Solitalea canadensis DSM 3403: one gene and its partner. The protein of the gene in region 2 interacts with the protein of the main gene of each other region in a pairwise test. Links are inferred from orthologs where the notes say so. Each region holds a gene or a part of one and is shown on either strand. Other genes may lie near its edges. The genes, in order: SOLCA_RS09065 and topA.

Region 1 (9,050 bases), 770 kb from region 2 along the record:
CCCAGGGTTAATAAGCACTTCCTTGTTTAGCCAGGCCTTGTCAACATCTTCACCCACCTCACTTACAACACCTGCGCCATCAGAACCCAGAATAATAGGGTATTTAATACCGGCATATAATCCAACCTGAATCCAGTTATCTCTATGGTTAAATGATGCGGCTTTAACTTTTACCAAAACTTCATCCGGTAGTAATGATGGAGTTTCCACTTCTTTTACTGTTAAAGGTTGATTTAACCCTTCAAGAACTAATGCTTTCATTTTATTTTGGTTAAGCGGTTAATCGTTCTAAAACTAATTTAATTGCTTTTTCAACAATTGCAGAGGGATTCTTGCTAAACTTTTTCTCAAGTCGAGCTGCCAAAATAGCATTTATTGAACAAGCTTTGTGTCCCAACACTTTTGCCATTCCTAAAATCCCGGCTGTTTCCATCTCTAGGTTAGTAATTCTGGAACCATTATAAGTGAATTGCTGTAATTTAGTTATAAAATCGGGATGGCGGTTGGGAACTCTGATCGTTCGTCCCTGGGGAGCATAAAATCCACTACAGGTAACGGTCATGCCCTCAAGCATACCTTCTGATAATTTACTTTTCAATGTTTTATCCGCAGAAAATACATACGGACTAAAAGATAATTGTTCATTTAGTGCTTCTAGAATAGTTAACTCAGTATTGGAATTCTCATATTCGTAATAGCGCATTAAATTATCAAATCCGATTCCGTAAGTGGTAAAGAGCAAAGTATCCATTGGGATGTCGGGTTGTAAACTGCCAGACGTTCCGATACGGATAATATCTAACGATCTATGTACCTTTTTTTCTATACGCTCTTGAAAATCTACATTTACCAAAGCGTCTAACTCATTGAAAACGATATCAATATTATCTGTCCCGATTCCTGTAGAAATCACTGTGATTCGTTTATTTCCAATACTTCCAGTATGTGTAACAAATTCTCGTTTATTCTTTTTTAACTCGATTTTGTCGAAATATTTAGAAACCTCGCCTACACGCTCCAGATCTCCAACTGTAATTATGGTATCAGCAATATCTTCAGGAAATAGATTTAAATGGTATACAGATCCATCTGGGTTTAAAATCAGATCAGTTTCGGAAATTAGCATTAATGACAGATTTATTGATTGTGCTTAAATTTACAATTTTAGAAAAGAAATAGTTGAAAGGGAAGGTGCTATACTGTCCTTAAATAGTGAATCCCTGCCTTTAAACCTTCCAGTTTGCCTATTAATCGGTTAACCTCCGATTTCTTTAACTCAAATTCAATTGAACAGGCATTGTCAAACTGTTGATTAAGAATTTTTATGGCATCGTCCTTAAGTACCTTCATTACATCATTCATCTGTAAATACTCAAAATCAACACGATAAACATCATTAACAGTTTTTTGAATTATTGCAGCATTATTCAAGGCTTCTATGGTTGCTGTTTTATAGGCATTTATCAAGCCGGGTACACCTAATAATGTTCCTCCAAAATACCTAACCACAAATACAACCACATTGGTAACATCTTTGGACAGTAAGACATTCAGAATCGGTCTTCCCGCAGTTCCGGAAGGTTCTCCATCATCATTGGCCCTAAAAACGGAACGATCAAGTCCGAAACGCCATGCATAGCAATGATGCCGTGCAGTAGGATGCTCTTTTTTCAATACTTGCAACCATTCTTTTACCTCATCTTCCGTTTTAACCGGATAAGCATAGGCCAAGAATTTACTTCCCTTATCTCGAAAAATACCCTCAGCCGGAGCTGCTATAGTTTGATATGTATCTTCAAATAACATTAAGCGAATGAAAAAATAATAATTGAAATAATAGCGACTAAAATGCCCAGTTTATTTCTCAGACTTAATTTTTCACTAAAAATGAAAAAACCTACAATTGAACCCAAGGTAATTACCCCAACATCAAGTGCAGAAAAAATAACCGAGGGCTTAGTACTCTCCAAATGGAGTGCTTTTAAATAAAATATGATAGAGAAGAAATTGAAAGAACCTAACAATAGGCCTCCAATTGCAGTTTTTAGAGAAAACTTGGATTTTCCTGTTGTAAACAAATAAGCAAGTACGATGAACCCTAAAAACATGGCAATTCCAAATACAGTCGACAACGCGGTGGTAAATGGAACTTCTTTGTTTTGGGCAAGCCGATTAAACAGCACATCAATAACCCCGGTTCCTGAAAAAACGATCAATGGAAAAAATACAGATGCCTTTTTATTGCCGTCCTCATTTTTAGTATAAGGAAGTGATAAAATAATGGCTAGGAAGCCTGTTAAGAGTCCTGCAATTTTAATGGGGTTTAATTGCTCTCCAAATAAGATAAAAGCAGCCAGAACAGGTATCAAGAGTGATAGGCGTTGTGCTACAGCCGTTATCACCATACCTGAATAGGTGATTGATCTTGAAATGAAATAAAACAACGATAACAACAGCAGTGCAAGAATAGTGTACTCTGGCAGCAGGTTGCTGTGCTGGCCTACAATTTGTAAATCGGGTTTAAAGAAAAGATAAGATAGAATTAAGGCAGTAGGATAATTAATTATAATAGCCTGTAGTGAGTCAATAGAATATCTGTTAAAAAGCTTTAAAAGAACGGCAACTGCAACACTGCAGAGAATGCTTAAAAATATGTAAAACATTGTTGTAAATTAAAGGTTAGTGAGATGTTTATATCTTTTCAGAGCGCTATATAAGGATTGTTTTTATTGGCAATAATTGTCAATTCATCCTGGTCGATCATTTCCGATGAGATAACTTTACCGGAAACTGCTGGGGCTGGAGTACCATTTTCCAGGGTCTTTTCTCCTGTGAATACACGAGCCTCGTCCCATAATCCATAGTTAATAAACTGGTTAAGCACATTTGCTCCTCCTTCAATAATAACCGACTGAATATCTTGTAAATACAATTGATACATCATGAATTGAGGTAAATACTCGTTGAATTCTAAGGTGTTATAATAAACGTTGCCTTCCACACCTAATTTTGATTCATTGTAAACAATCGTTTTGGCTTCGTTATTAAAGATGTTCAAGTCTTTAGGAAGCTTCAAAAGACGGTCTATAACCACTCTGACTGGGTTCCTTCCGGCGAAATCTCTAACTGTTAACTGAGGATTGTCAGTCAAAGCAGTTCTTGAACCAATTAGAACAGCATCTTCTTCACTTCTCCATTTATGTACCAGTTGTTTAGCTCTTTTTCCCGTAATCCAGAATTGTGAATGATCAGTTGGAGCAAAATACCCATTGGCAGTTTGTGCCCATTTTAGAATAATATACGGACGATGTTGTGTCTGAAGCGTGATAAATCGTTTATTTAATGCCAAACACTCATTTTCAAGTACGCCTGTTAATACTTCGATACTAGCATTTTTTAATAGCTCGATGCCTCGTCCGCTTACTTTTTCATAGGGGTCTTTACAGCCAATAACCACTTTTGGGATTTTGTGCTTGATAATTAAATCAGCACATGGAGGTGTTTTTCCATGATGAGAGCAGGGTTCCAAGCTAACATAAATGGTGGAGCGCTTTAATAGCTCCTCCGCATCAGCATAATTTTCCAATATGGAGTTAATCGCATTTACTTCCGCATGGGCTTTACCGAATTGTTTATGATAACCTTCGCCGATGATTTTTTCGTCACATACAATTACCGCACCAACCATGGGGTTCGGACTTACCGATCCAAGCCCGTTAAGGGCTAATTCGATGCAACGTTTTATGTAGAGTTGATGTTTATCCATGAGCAGTGCAAAAGTAAGATAAATATAACCGCAAAGACGCAATGACGCTAAGAAAAGTCTTTATGTAGAGGGGCATGTGGATGTAATTTTGATAATCAACAACCTGGTTATTGAAGAATATCGAATAGTAGAGATATTATATTTCTTTGCGCCTTTGCGGCTTGGCGTTACATCACTACTTTTGTTGTATGCCACTGGTAAAAGAATTTGAAAACCACCTTACGGAAAAGCTCTCCGTTTTATATGATCAGCAGGAAGCTCGTAGTATTGCTCAGTTAGTGCTCATGCATCTTCTTAAGTTTAACAAGGTACAGCTTTCCATGAATGGAATTCGGGAATTGACTATGCAGGAAGTAACCTCAATAGAAATGGTGCTCATCGAATTATTAACAGGTAAACCGGTGCAATATGTATTAGGTGAAACTGAATTTTATGGTTGCCGGATAAAAGTCAATGAAAATGTGCTTATTCCGCGCCCCGAAACGGAAGAACTGGTACATTGGATATTGGCAGATCAGAAAAAGAACAGTAAAGAAGATATTTCTATTCTTGATGTTTGTACCGGAAGCGGATGCATACCCATTGCCTTAAAAAAAAACCTGCATTCAGCAAAAGTTCAAGGTCTTGATATTTCTTATGGTGCTTTAGAAACAGCTATGCAAAACGCTGTGCTTAATAAAACAGAAGTAAAGTTTTATCAGTGCGATATTTTGCAGTTGCAACCCGTAAATGAAAGAGAGTTTGATATTATTGTTAGTAATCCCCCTTATGTTCGCGATTCTGAGAAAGAAAAGATGCATAAAAATGTACTGGATTTTGAACCTCATTTAGCTTTATTTGTAGAAGATAATGATCCTTTACTGTTTTATCGTTCAATTGCCAATTTTGCAGCTAAGGCATTAAAAACAGGAGGAGCGCTTTATTTCGAGATCAATGAGGCATTGGGTTTGCAAACCAAGGAAGTAATGGAGCAAGCCGGTTTCGCTTATATTGAAATTAAGAAAGATCTTTACGATAAAGATCGGATGGCGAAGGGAATTCTAAAATAATTGCGCTTGATTATTAGGGGTGAAAAACAAACATCAAAAAATAAATAAACCAACAACTATGACCGACGAACAGCCGTATTACCGGGTAAAATACTCTCAGACCACTATCACCGAATTAATGGTTCCATCTTATGCTAATTTTGGCGGCAAGATTCATGGAGGTACTTTACTATCATTAATGGACAAAGTGGCTTATGCATGCGCATCCCGTCATGCCGGATCTTACTGTGTAACCGTTTCTGTGGATGAAGTCAATTTTTTAGCACCTGTTGAAGTAGGTGAATTAGTTTCATTACATGCTTCGGTTAATTACGTAGGGAATACATCATTGGTGATAGGTATTCGTGTGGAAAGTGAAAATGTTAAAACCCGGAAGATAAAGCATACCAATACCTCCTACGTAACAATGGTGGCAAAGGATGAAAAGACGAATGAGCTTAAAAAAGTTCCCGGATTAATACTGGAGGATAAGGAAGAGGCAAGACGTTTCATTGAGGCGATTAAGCGCAAGGAGTTAAAGAAACGATATGCACATGAGTTTGATAATGTAAAGGCTGAAGAAACTCTGGAAGGCAATCTTTCGTTATTGTCGGGTCAGCGTTGTGTTTTAAATTTAGATGAAGCGGGTTTATAATGATGAAGAGATTACTAGTTATTATCTGTTTATTTCCATTGCTGAGTTGTGCTCAGCAGCAACAGAAGAAATCTGATATTGTTATTAAAGATATTAACGATAAAGTTATTTCTTATGATGAAATGAGTTACTTGTTATTAACAGGCGACTATAAAATGCAGCAGTTGAAAAATGAACAGGGAGAATTTTCGGAGATCAAACTTTTAAAAACTACTCCACAGGAAAAAGATGCTGCATTACAAACGTTAAGTACACCCAATCCATTTTTTAAACATGGTGAAAATGTTCCCAATGAAAAATTCACCACAATTGACGGTCAGGAACTGAGTTTTGAACAGCTTAAAGGGAAGGTGATAGTTGTGAATGTATGGTTTACAACCTGCGCTCCTTGTTTAAAAGAAATGCCCGAACTGAATGAGTTGGTTGAAGAATACAAGTCTAATGAGAAAGTTGTTTTTCTTGCTTTTTCAACAGATAATAAACAAACGGTTGAACGTTTCCTGACTCGTCGTTCGTTCAATTATAAACACATAGCCGGAGTAGGAGATATGTTGGAGAAATTGGAACTAGGAACTTTTCCAACCAACCTGGTTATAACTCCTGAAGGAAAGACAATGTTTATTGCCGGTGGATATTTTCCGACTATTAAACAAATCCTTAAATATATGATAGATAAGTCATTGGATATAAATGATTTATAGTTTAATATTGTCTGTTAATAATAGCTATTAAGTTACGATTGCACTTTTTACTGATATAGAATTATTGCCGTTTTGGCTTAGCCAAGACGGCGATGAGTTTTGCACCTATCGGCGCAAAAACTGCTTTTATAATCTTTGTTTCTACCGATCTTATACTCCGAAGGAGTAGTTATTTTTTATTAACTGACAACTAATAACTGACAACTTGAGTTAGCTAATTAGGCTCTTGGATGAAAATCGATAATGGTTTGTCTTAAGAAGTCTCTGTCGAGATGCGTATAGATTTCGGTGGTAGTAATAGACTCGTGCCCTAGCATTTCTTGTACAGCGCGTAAATCGGCACCTCCCTCTACAAGATGCGTAGCAAATGAATGTCGTAATGTATGCGGACTAATCGTTTTCCTGATGCCCGCTTTTTCAGCCAAATCTTTAATAATGATGAATACCATAACCCGGCTCATTTGCGAGCCTCTGCGGTTAAGGAATACAATATCTTCATTACCTTGTTTTATAACCTGATGATTTCTAATGGATTCTTTATAAATGGTTAAATGCTTAATGGAGGAAGAGCTCATTGGAACCAAACGCTCTTTATTTCCTTTTCCAATCACTTTCATAAACTCTACATCAGCGTAAATAGATGAAAGTTTCAGGTTAACTAACTCTGATACACGTAATCCGCTGCCATATAGCATTTCCAGCATTGCCTTGTTGCGAATTCCTTCAGGAGTAGAAAGGTCAATCGTATCGATTAATTTGTTGATTTCATGAATACTTAACGTGTCGGGGAGCTTTCTTGCAAGCTTAGGTCCCTCTAGTAAAGCGGTTGGATCATCTGCTATTACATCCTCCAAAACTAAATACTGAAAAAAAGAACGTAAGCCTGACAGTATACGCGCCTGAGTGCTAGCCTCCATCCCTAATTCATAGATCCACATTAAAAAATCTTTTAAATGTTGAAGCTTTATCTGGGTAATTGAAATGTTTAGTTGTTTGTATTCAATAAATTGGGATAGTTTATTTACATCATTAATATAAGCATCAACAGAATTTGACGAGAGCGATTTTTCCAGTTTTAAATAAGATCGGTAGGCTTTAATATAATGTTCACTATTCATTGATCAATTAATACGATGTTCAATATTACTACTTGCGTTTGAAATATTAGACTTCAAAGGCTATTATTGTGACAATTTCTACGATTAATAATTATAATAACATTTTATGAAAATACTCATCATAAACGGACCTAACCTGAATTTACTTGGTAAACGTGAACCAGAGATTTATGGCAGCCAAACTTTCGAACAGTATTTTGAGGAGTTGAAAGCCAAATATCCGATTATTGAGTTATCGTATTTTCAAAGTAATAGCGAAGGTGTACTAATAGACAAGCTCCATGAAACAGGATTTTCCTATGATGGAATTATCTTAAACGGAGGGGCTTATACGCACACATCAATTGCCATTGCGGATGCAATAGCCGCCATTAAAACCCCGGTAGTAGAGGTTCATATTTCTAACGTTTACGCACGTGAAGCGTTTCGTCATCATTCCTATTTTTCAAGCAATTGTAAAGGTGTGATTGTAGGTTTGGGTATTGATGGATACCGTTTGGCTTTAGAAAGCTTTCTTAAATAGATTAAATTGTAGTTAGAATTTTTTATTGATGCTCCCCTTAATTCAAGCAACTGATATTTCATTTAAAGTTCATGGAGAAACGATCCTTCATGAAACTTCCTTTACGGTCAGTAAAGGAGAGTGTATTGTTATTACAGGAGCATCTGGTAGTGGAAAAACAACGCTGGGTAAAATCATTGCGGGACATTATCCGGTTTCTTCGGGTTCAATTACTGTTGCAAATGATTTACGTAAAATATTTGTACATCAGCAACATGACTTTAGATTTGCCTTTCATTCCCGTTCCTACTTCGGGCAACGATTTGATCGAAATTACGAGGGACAGTTTCCAACCGTACATAAAATATTAAGTAAGGATACAGACGAAAGCCTTTTGAATCATGTAGTTAACTTGCTCCATTTGCAGGAAAAGTTAGACCAACCGGTAATTGAACTTTCTAACGGAGAGGGGAAAAGGGTGCAGTTAGCACAGGCTTTGCTTTTACAGCCACAATTAATGGTTTTAGATCAACCTTTTATCGGATTGGATGTACAAACCAGACAGCAGCTGCATCAATTGATTACAAGGCTTAAAAATGAGGGAATCACAATTGTCATGGTTTCTTCTCCAGAAGAGATTCCGGCATGTACTGATCGGGTCTTCCTGTTGGAAGGAGGTAAACTATCCGGAATTGTTATTCCCAATGAACTCATTATTAAACAGGAAAATCATTATAATGCCATTAAAAACGAAATTGAATGGCAGGAAATAGAACGATTGTCGCCAGTAGCGAATGACGCATTTGAAAATGCCGTTCATATGTCGAATGTGAATATTTGTTTTGAGGATAAAGTTATTCTGGATGATGTATCGTGGACTGTTAAAAAAGGTGAACATTGGGCATTGATAGGCCATAATGGTTCAGGAAAATCAACATTGCTAAGTCTGATTAATGCAGATAACCCACAAGTGTATTTGAATGATGTGCAGTTATTTGACCAAAAAAGAGGCGGCGGTGAAAGCATTTGGGAGATTAAAAAGAAAATCGGGTATGTATCACCAGAAATGCATGTGTTTTTTCAGCGAACAAGCTCCTACGTAGAGTCAATTTCACTTTCAGCGAATGATTACACCCTTGACGGATTCTCCCAAGAGCAAACCAGTTGTTATGAGGCCATTTGTTCGGGCTTTAATGATCAAATGGGATCTTCTGCTAACATTACCTATAACCAGCATTCATTGGTGTTGCATTGGCTGGAAGCATTGGAACTGAAAAAAC
Region 2 (9,141 bases):
CAAAATTATATTCACCTAAACCTTTAAAAGCGGTAGTAATTGAAGACAAAGAAACATCAACTTTGGCTTTTAAGCTATGAGCTGTTCCACCGAAGAGCCAACGTGCATTTAATTGTCCGGTCGGATTTTGTCCTTTACTTAGTTCTTTTCTTCCACCGAAATCCAAGTTTATTTTTAATCGATTCGGCATAATTGTTTCAATACGAATCGTTTTCTGAAACGTTGCCCCGCCTACTTTAATTTTTGCCTGCCAGTTTCCTGTTGGAGAATTTGCCTCAGTAACGGTAGGAAATGCATAAAAACCATTTACATTTTTGGTTTGAACAATTCGTTTGTATAGCTGCCCCTTAGGATTATACAACTCAAAACTTACTGGGTGTCCCTGGGGTAGCTTGTTTTCTTTATCTTCCAGAATGAAACTTACAAAAATTGAATCACCAGGGCGCCAAACACCACGTTCGCCGTAAATAAACCCTTTTATTCCTTTTTGAATCTCTTCTCCTCCTAAATTGAATTTGCTGATTGGTAACGAACTTCCATCATCCAAACGCAGATAACCACGTTGTACCCCACTTTTTGCTAATAATATAAATGGTTGACGAGGAAGGTCGAAACGAGCCCAACCGTCTGCATCCGTTTTTCCCGATGCTAAAACCTGGCGTTGATAGTCCAATAACTGAATTTCGGCACCTTCAACAGATTTTGTTGTTAAGAGATCCGTAATAGCCACAAACATGTTGTTATCATTTCCACGTTTGGCGATAATTCCCAGATTTGATGCTAATACATTTCGAACAGCCCATTTTTGTTTATTGTAGAAAGAAAACTTACATGGATCTTCCCGTTCGTCCCAACTATAACCATAAGGGTAATAGGAGTCATAACGACTCCAGAATTCGTCATCTTCATCTATTTTTTCACCATAGTACTCTCGTTCACTTGCTGCATTTTCTTCGGTATCAGCTTCTGAACAATTATATAATGAATACTCTTTACGGAATCCGATAGTGATACGATAAATTGCGCCCGGTTCAGTCCTGATAAGTTTATCAAGATCAAGAGCAAACCTGTTTTTCTTTTGCAATTGCACCCCTCTATCTACATCTAGCCTGATTGTTTTTTGAACAACAGGTTTTCCAACTCTCCTCAGATTGTAAGATGATTCGCTATTCAGATTGTTATCCTGCAAATACTGAGGGATATTATTTTCGTAGATTTTAATAATCGTAACATCAACGGCTTTTAAGTTAGTAGCAAAAAATGGCATTACTAACTTACCACCTGTTGGCAAGATGGCTCCATTACCGGGGATTTCTACACTCGGATAGCGGTTTTCAAAAAATACCGTTGCCGACAATGGAGCAGGTAATTCTTTTTCAATTATGTTTTTAATTCCCGGTGCTATTCTGACTGTATAATTTTCGTTCAGATGATCAGGTGCATACACTTTAACTTCACTACCTGTAATGGTAAAGCGTAAATCAGACACTTGCTCTACGGCAATTAAGCCTTCGAGATCTTGACTGATGGACACCGGATCGGAAAACTGAATAAGAATGTATTGATCAGGTTCATTTACAGCTCTAACTTCTAACACTTTAAAATCACCTACAGCCGGCAGTTCTACCCTTTTATCAATCTTTTTATCAACATTCAGCGGTTGTCCGGAACCTGAAATAACCAGTTGCTGAGCGGTACTAGATCTGTGTAAACTGTCGACAACAAACTTGTGCACACGCAAATCATTCTCATGTGTCCATTTTAAGCTGATTTTTCTACCACCCAAATTAGCAGTGATCATTTGTTCTACCTTTTCCGGATCTTCCCCATCTGCAGTAGCAATTATACCAGAGTAGCTCATCCATTCCAATGAATTATCAATGGACACAAACCCATTATAATCTATTGAAAAAGATGGTTTTAATGTAGAAAAACTAAACTCGAATGTCGAAAACTGATCTGGAACCTCCGTAATCTTGCCCAGCTTAAATTTAACTTCATACAATTGATCCGCTTTCATGGTTTCATCCGGACGAAACTCAATGGTACGAGCGTCTACCCAGTATGCTTTCCCATCAACAGAGGGAGAAATGGAAAATATTCCATCAGCAAGCGGTTCTTCTGCTGCATGTAAGGTTTCTGTTTGTACAGCTAACTGAATCCTTATTGGACTTTGACGCGAAACCAAACCAGAGGTATATGCTTCTATGTACTGGCCAAACGCTTTATCTGGCTCCTGAAGCTTCTTTTTACAAGAAGTAATTCCCACAAAACCAATAACCACAATTAACAATGATGTATAGATAGCGCTAAAGAGTCTTTTTCGACTCGGACGAAAGGTATGAAGTGTAGACATATATTTAGAATATGCCTTAAAAGTGATAAAAAAAACGAATAGTAAAAAATAATTAATGCTACATCAAAAAAGTTAATACATAAACTATAATTCCTTTATAGCACATAAAAAAGAATGCGCCTCATCAGATAACTAATGAAGCGCATTCTTAATAAATTGTTAACCTATTATTTGATCATAACTCCCACTTTTCCGATCAGTGGTAGTTTAACAAAGTTGTCGTCAATAATACTTTCAGGCAAGAAAATAAACTTCTTATCGTAAATAACTCCATTTTGGTAGAAGCTCAACCAATACTCATTCGTTAAGCCAAATACCTGCTCATCAATGGCTTCAATCTTTGCAAACATATTTGCACCAACTTCACCTACAATATGACGAAGAACTGAGGTTTTAACATCTTTACCGTTGTGCTTTCCATAACCTTTGGAATTTATTAAGACAGTTTCTAACGGCTGATCTTTCAGGTTTAACAGATACACATTCCAGACCCTGCTTTCGGCACTTTCATTTTCTAATGCCACAGCCATCGCCACATCGGTAACTTTATTTTCAGGAAGATCTTTTTTCATTTTAGTTCATGGTTAATGGTTCATAGTTCATAGCAGATTTTTATGAACCATTTGCTATGAACTATGAACTAATTATTTTTTCGCTTTTGCTACGGTCTTTTTGGCTGGTGCTTTCTTAGCTGCCGCTGCTTTAGCAGGAACCTTCTTCTTTGTTCCGGCTTTTTCTGCTGAAGCATCTTTTTCAGCTAATTCTTTACACTCAGCATATGTTAATGATGCAGGATCTGTGCCTTTAGGGATTTTAACGTTCTGCTTTCCGAAAGCAATATACGGTCCCCACCGGCCATTTAACACTTTTACATTTTCATCCTCATCAAATGATTTGATCAATTTATTAGCGTCTTTTTCGCGTTTGGCTAAAATGAGCTCAATAGAACGAGCTTCATCAATAGTAAACGGATCGTCTTCTTTCGTTAACGAATAAAACGCATTATTATGACGAATATAAGGTCCGAAACGACCAATGGCTACTGTCATTTCTTTATCTTCGAAAATTCCAACTTTCTTAGGCAATTTGAATAGATCCAATGCTTCATCAAAAGAAATAGTCTCGATCATTTGACCAGCCTTCAAGCTTGCATAACGCGGCTTCTCTTCATCATCAGTTTCACCAATCTGAACAAAAGGCCCGTAGCGGCCCATGCGTACGGAAACACGTTTACCAGATTCAGGATCGATACCTAAATCACGATCTGCGCGGACACGGTCTGCAGTCTGAATCGTTTTTTCAACATCCTGATGAAAAGGTGTATAGAATGAGTGGATCATTTCCGTCCATTCTTTCATACCCTGAGCAATTTCGTCAAACTCTTTTTCTACAGAAGCTGTGAAATTATAATCGACAACATTTTCAAAATGCTGTACAAGGAAATCATTTACTAAAGCACCGATATCACTTGGAAACAACTTGGCTTTTTCATTTCCGTATGTTTCAGACTCAGTTTTCTTTTCAATCTTACCATCTTTTAAGATAAACAACTGATATTGACGCTGTTTTCCTTCACGATCCTCTTTAATAACATAACCGCGTTTTTGGATGGTAGAAATAGTTGGTGCATAGGTAGAAGGACGGCCAATGCCTAATTCTTCTAATTTCTTTACCAAACTTGCCTCTGTATATCTTGCTGCGGGACGAGAAAAACGTTCAGCAGCGGTCATTTCCTTAAGTTCAAGCGCCTGACCTTTTGTTAATGGAGGAAGAATTGAAGTATCTTCATCATTTACATCATCCTCATCATCATGAGACTCCATATAAACTTTCAGGAAGCCATCAAACTTTAACACTTCACCTTGCGCCTGAAACTCTTCTGTACGTGATGAAATGCCAATTTTAACATTTGTACGTTCAAAAGCTGCATCGCTCATTTGAGAGGCGATAGCACGTTTCCAAATTAATTCATATAAACGACGCTCTGCAGGTTCACCGTCGATTGTATGATCATTGAAATAAGTAGGACGAATCGCTTCGTGAGCCTCTTGAGCCCCTGATGATTTCGTTTTATATTTTCTTAAATGGTGATATTGATCGCCATAAGCTGTTCTGATTTCTTTTTCAGCTGAATTTAATGCGGTATCCGAAAGGTTTACCGAGTCGGTACGCATGTAAGTGATCTTTCCGGCCTCATACAAACGTTGAGCAACTTGCATCGTTCTGCTTACCGAAAAACCTAATTTGCGGGAGGCCTCCTGTTGCAATGTCGAAGTGGTAAAAGGAGGAGCCGGAGTTCTTTTTGCAGGTTTTACCTCCAAAGAGTTCACTTTGAAGTTGGCACCTAAGCAATCTGTCAGAAATTTTTCGCCTTCAGCAGCAGTTTTAAAACGTTGAGGTAATTCAGCTTTTAAATTAACCTTCTTACCGTCAGTGCTGAAAAGCGCTGTTATTTTAAATTGAGCTTCAGCATTAAAGTGATTTATTTCACGTTCGCGTTCAACGATTAAGCGTACAGCTACTGATTGAACACGTCCGGCAGATAAAGAAGGTTTTACTTTTTTCCAAAGGATTGGAGAAAGCTCAAAACCAACCAAACGATCCAACACACGTCGGGCTTGTTGTGCGTGAACCAGTCCGTAATCAATTGAGCGAGGATTTTCAATCGCTTTTAAAATCGCCGGTTTAGTAATCTCATGAAAAACAATACGTTTAGTTTTGGATTCATCCAACCCTAAGGTTTGCAACAAATGCCATGAAATTGCTTCTCCTTCGCGATCTTCATCGGATGCCAGCCATACCATCTCAGCATCTTTGGCTAATTTCTTTAACTCAGAAACAACCGCGCGTTTATCTTCCGGAACTTCATATTTCTGGGCAAAGTCGTTATTTACATCAATGGCATCATCACCTTTAGCTAAGTCGCGTATATGGCCAAAGCTGGACTTAACCATAAAATCCTTGCCCAAATACCCTTCGATGGTTTTGGCTTTTGCCGGTGACTCAACAATCAATAAATTTTTAGCCATAGAAACTCAAATTTTTCGCAAATAAACGCAAATTCTTAAAAATACATAAAACAATAAAAAAGGGAATTGTTTAACAATTCCCAAAAAGCATTACTTTTTCTACCTAAATAGTATGGTTTTGGATGGAAGTGTTTAACGTTCTTCGCCAATCCGCCATTATTATGCCAAAGCGGTTAAGCCTATCTTCTGCTCTTAACATACTATTAAATTTAAACATCATTCCTTTGATTATCAAAGGTTTCAAACAAACCTTTTTTTTAACTCTGGCTAAGACACTGAACAAATCATAACCATCACTTTGCTTTTATTCTACATTTAATTGGATAAAATACTATGCTACCATTATCTTGATCATTAATTATTTTATTCAATTAATAATTTACGTTCATATTTTTCATTATTGATATAAACTTGAACATAATACCCTCCTATTGCCAGGTGTTTTACATCAATTGGAATTTCAACTGCTCCCAATTCATAATTTTTTGAAAAAGAATTTAAAATTCGCCCTAAACCATCCATCACTACCACTTTAACTTTTGCAGGCTGCTTTAGTACAAATTTTACTTTAGTGAGATAAGAAGTAGGATTAGGATAAAGTATTAATTCAAATGTTTTTGATTTTGTTATTTCTGAAAAACGGTTAATTAATAAGTGGGGCTGCTCAAATCCTTGCGTTAGTAGTTGGTTGGGCTGAATTAGACTCTGAACTATCACTTCGCCGAAACAATGCTGAAAACTTACTCCTTGGGAAGTAACACAATAACCACCTCCACTGGCAACTACCTGTCTGTCCATTTTAACCAATGTATTAGCTGAGCCCGGGCTACTAACTTCGACCTGCGCCTTTACACCAAAAGCTATAAAAAGCAACATCCCTATATATACGTACTTTTTCATAGCCTAATAAACCTGATTACCTGCAAAATAACTATACCTACTACCCCAATAAAGATTTCTGGTTGTTTCTTCAGCCTGTAAGAATAAAGCTAAAGTAACCTTATCACCTTTTGCCAGTTTTAGATTAGTACTTATGTTTAAGGTAACAGTACCTGAATTCCTTGAAGGATTAAGTGCTTCCCTGTGCGAATTCCCGTTTATATTGAGTTTTAATGTAGACAATCCGGCAAATGAAGTTGCATCCACGGCAACGGCCACATCAAAGTGGTAAACACCCGCCACAGGAGCAGTAAATACACCAGAGGTGTCATAAACACCACCATCATCATAGCTTTCCTTATTAAATTTTAGCGAATACAATTTATTGGTAGGAATGGCGATTAACTTGGCAGTATCAGTTGGAGGAACTGCTTCGAAACCCACTTTAGGTCCGCCAACTCCACCACCCTGGGAAACCTGCCAGGTAGCATTACCAATTGAATCTGATGTTAATACATAGCCGGCAGTGGCGCCTTGTCCTTTAAGTTGAATCGAACCCTCTGTAACTAAAGCTTTCCCACCAATAGCAATGGCTTTAAAGGAAGCCGCAGTACCTGCTGCTGAAGCTTCACCATAAACACCAATACCTTTTCCGTTTGTAATACCCGTTAGCGCATTAGCTGTATTATTTTCATTTACAATTTGAAAATGACCAGCATTACCAACGCCACTATTAAAGCCGACAATAGCCTTTCCATTTGCAGAATGCGTGATCTCAAAAGCATTACCGGTTACATTGGTACTCGCTGAAAATGGAATTGAAAATCCTGATCCGCCTGATTCTGTAGCTGGAGCCCATGCCGTACCATTCCACTTTAATAGTTGACCATTTGTAGGGGCTGTAGTAGCTATTGGTCTGTTTTGTAAACCAACCACTGTTGGAGAGGGATAATTGCCACTTAAATCGCCACTTGCTGGAGCATCCTGAATACTTCCAGCAGGACCTTGAGGCCCTTGGGGTCCGGAAGGACCTGCCGGACCAGTTGCTCCTGGATCTCCCTTTGGACCAACTGGACCTGAAGGACCGGTTGCTCCGGTTAAACCGATAGGACCTGCATCTCCCTGAAGACCTGTTGCTCCAGTTGCTCCGGAATCTCCTTTTGGACCAGCAGGGCCTTGTGGACCCTGAGGGCCTGGAGGACCAACAGTACCATCAACAGTGCTCCATGTTGCATTTCCATTTGCATCCGACATAAGTACCTTTCCGGCTGCTTCGCCCAATCCGGTAAACCGTAAAGCTCCAACAGTAAATAGTGCATTGGAGCCTTGAAAATAACCGGCAAAGCCAGTACCGTTTGTCATACCGGTTAATGCATTTGAGCTGTTACCAGTTCCGGTAATTTGGAAGAATCCGGCAGAACCTGTACCGGAATTGAAGCCAACTATAGCTTTACCATTACCTTTATGGGTTAATTCAAAAGCATTTCCTGACCCGTTATAACCTTGAGAAAACGGAAGGGCAAAGGCAGAACCGTTGCTCTCGGTAGCTGGTGACCATGCACTTCCGTTCCATTTCAGCACTTGACCATTAGCTGGGGTTGTGCTGGCAACTGCAAATCCCTGAAGTTTTATTACTGAAGGTCCGGGATAAGTTCCACTTAAATCGCCAGATGCAGTAGTTCCCTCAATTGAACCGGCAGGACCAGCCGGTCCTTGCGGACCTATTGCTCCTGTTTCACCAGCTGGTCCCTGAGCTCCCGTATCACCCTTCTGACCGGCTGGGCCTTGTGGACCAGTTGCTCCTGCAGGGCCTTCCGGACCCGGAGGCCCTACAACAGTTGTACAATCTCCTGGAGGACCAGCAATACCTTGAGGTCCCTGTGCTCCGGTTGGACCTTGAGGCCCCGTATTACCTTTAGGGCCGACCTGCCCTTGAATACCTGTATCACCTTTATCGCCTTTAGGTCCTTGTGCACCTTCTGGGCCTTGAATTCCGGGAGGACCGGTTGGGCCTTCCGGACCGACAGGACCAGTTTCACCTTGTTTTCCCTGAGGACCAATAGGGCCTTGCGCACCTGTTTCTCCTATTGAGCCAACAGGTCCAACAGCTCCTGTTTCTCCTTTTTCACCGACAGGTCCCTGAGCACCAGTAGGACCTTGAGCACCAGTTATACAGCCAGGACCCGTATCTCCTTTTTCACCTTTGTCGCCTTTATCACCTTTCGGGCCCTGTTGGTAAACAGTTGACTCCTTATCCAATTCATTATGTAAAGAGGTCGAGTTTCCTCCCAATGAAAATAATGCATAAGGAACTGCGACTAATTCAATGGTACCTAAAGTGGTGAAATTAGTCCCATTGTTTAAATCAACCTCAACTTTAATGTATTGATTGGCATTACTCCATTTAATTTCGGAGAACCGGCCTGAAATAGCCGTCCCCCGCCCGACAACATGTGTGACCAATCCAAATTGATTAGTTGTAAGAGATTGAGATTCGGCATACTCAACAGTTCCGGAACCTGAACCGCTCTGGATGCTAAAACGCATCGTTACCGTTTGATTAGCTAATGGAGTTCCTGAAGCATTTCTGATAATGGTTTGGTAATTAAAACCAGTTAAACCACTTTGAGCTAGCAAGTTGACAGAATTTAGCAACAAAATTATCAGAGGCGCGTAAATCTTTAATTTCATTTCAGCTGCTAAATAAATTATCACCAAGAATTGAGCGAAAGATTCAAACTTTATAGAGGTTTATCTGCTTTTGGATGTTGGCTCGGTAATAAAAAAAGTGCACTATAATAGGATGTTGTAGAACGTCAACTTAAAGTTTAATTAACCAGACGCATAATAAATTTAACAATAAATTGCCACCAAAAG

What was found.
Region 1: the proteins of topA (region 2) and SOLCA_RS09065 interact in binary tests that used the Escherichia coli proteins (3 or more experiments, as listed by UniProt). The link is inferred for Solitalea canadensis DSM 3403 from one-to-one orthologs.

Annotation. Positions count from the first base shown.
Region 1 is NC_017770.1:2,198,574-2,207,623, reverse strand. What follows is about bases 1-2,967. They hold SOLCA_RS09065 (IMPACT family protein), read right to left. Parts: upstream 1,807-2,967; coding sequence 1,195-1,806; downstream 1-1,194. Other genes in these bases: ribD (bifunctional diaminohydroxyphosphoribosylaminopyrimidine deaminase/5-amino-6-(5-phosphoribosylamino)uracil reductase RibD), read right to left, coding at 2,702-2,967; SOLCA_RS09060 (hypothetical protein), read right to left, coding at 1,806-2,663; SOLCA_RS09070 (nucleoside phosphorylase), read right to left, coding at 272-1,126; SOLCA_RS09075 (zinc-binding dehydrogenase), read right to left, coding at 1-261. Also shown: more of ribD, read right to left, coding at 2,968-3,766; prmC (peptide chain release factor N(5)-glutamine methyltransferase), read left to right, coding at 3,955-4,815; SOLCA_RS09045 (acyl-CoA thioesterase), read left to right, coding at 4,874-5,449; SOLCA_RS09040 (TlpA family protein disulfide reductase), read left to right, coding at 5,452-6,150; site-specific tyrosine recombinase XerD, read right to left, coding at 6,369-7,268; aroQ (type II 3-dehydroquinate dehydratase), read left to right, coding at 7,375-7,791; SOLCA_RS09025 (ATP-binding cassette domain-containing protein), read left to right, coding at 7,820-9,050.
Region 2 is NC_017770.1:1,429,362-1,438,502, reverse strand. The notes cover bases 2,694-5,751. They hold topA (type I DNA topoisomerase), read right to left. Parts: upstream 5,386-5,751; coding sequence 3,001-5,385; downstream 2,694-3,000. Other genes in these bases: SOLCA_RS05845 (T9SS type A sorting domain-containing protein), read right to left, coding at 5,749-5,751; SOLCA_RS05855 (hypothetical protein), read right to left, coding at 2,694-2,928. In the rest of the region: SOLCA_RS05860 (alpha-2-macroglobulin family protein), read right to left, coding at 1-2,356; more of SOLCA_RS05855, read right to left, coding at 2,524-2,693; more of SOLCA_RS05845, read right to left, coding at 5,752-6,285; SOLCA_RS23730 (collagen-like triple helix repeat-containing protein), read right to left, coding at 6,289-8,955; SOLCA_RS23920 (carboxypeptidase-like regulatory domain-containing protein), read left to right, coding at 9,128-9,141. UniProt on the Escherichia coli protein: Releases the supercoiling and torsional tension of DNA, which is introduced during the DNA replication and transcription, by transiently cleaving and rejoining one strand of the DNA duplex.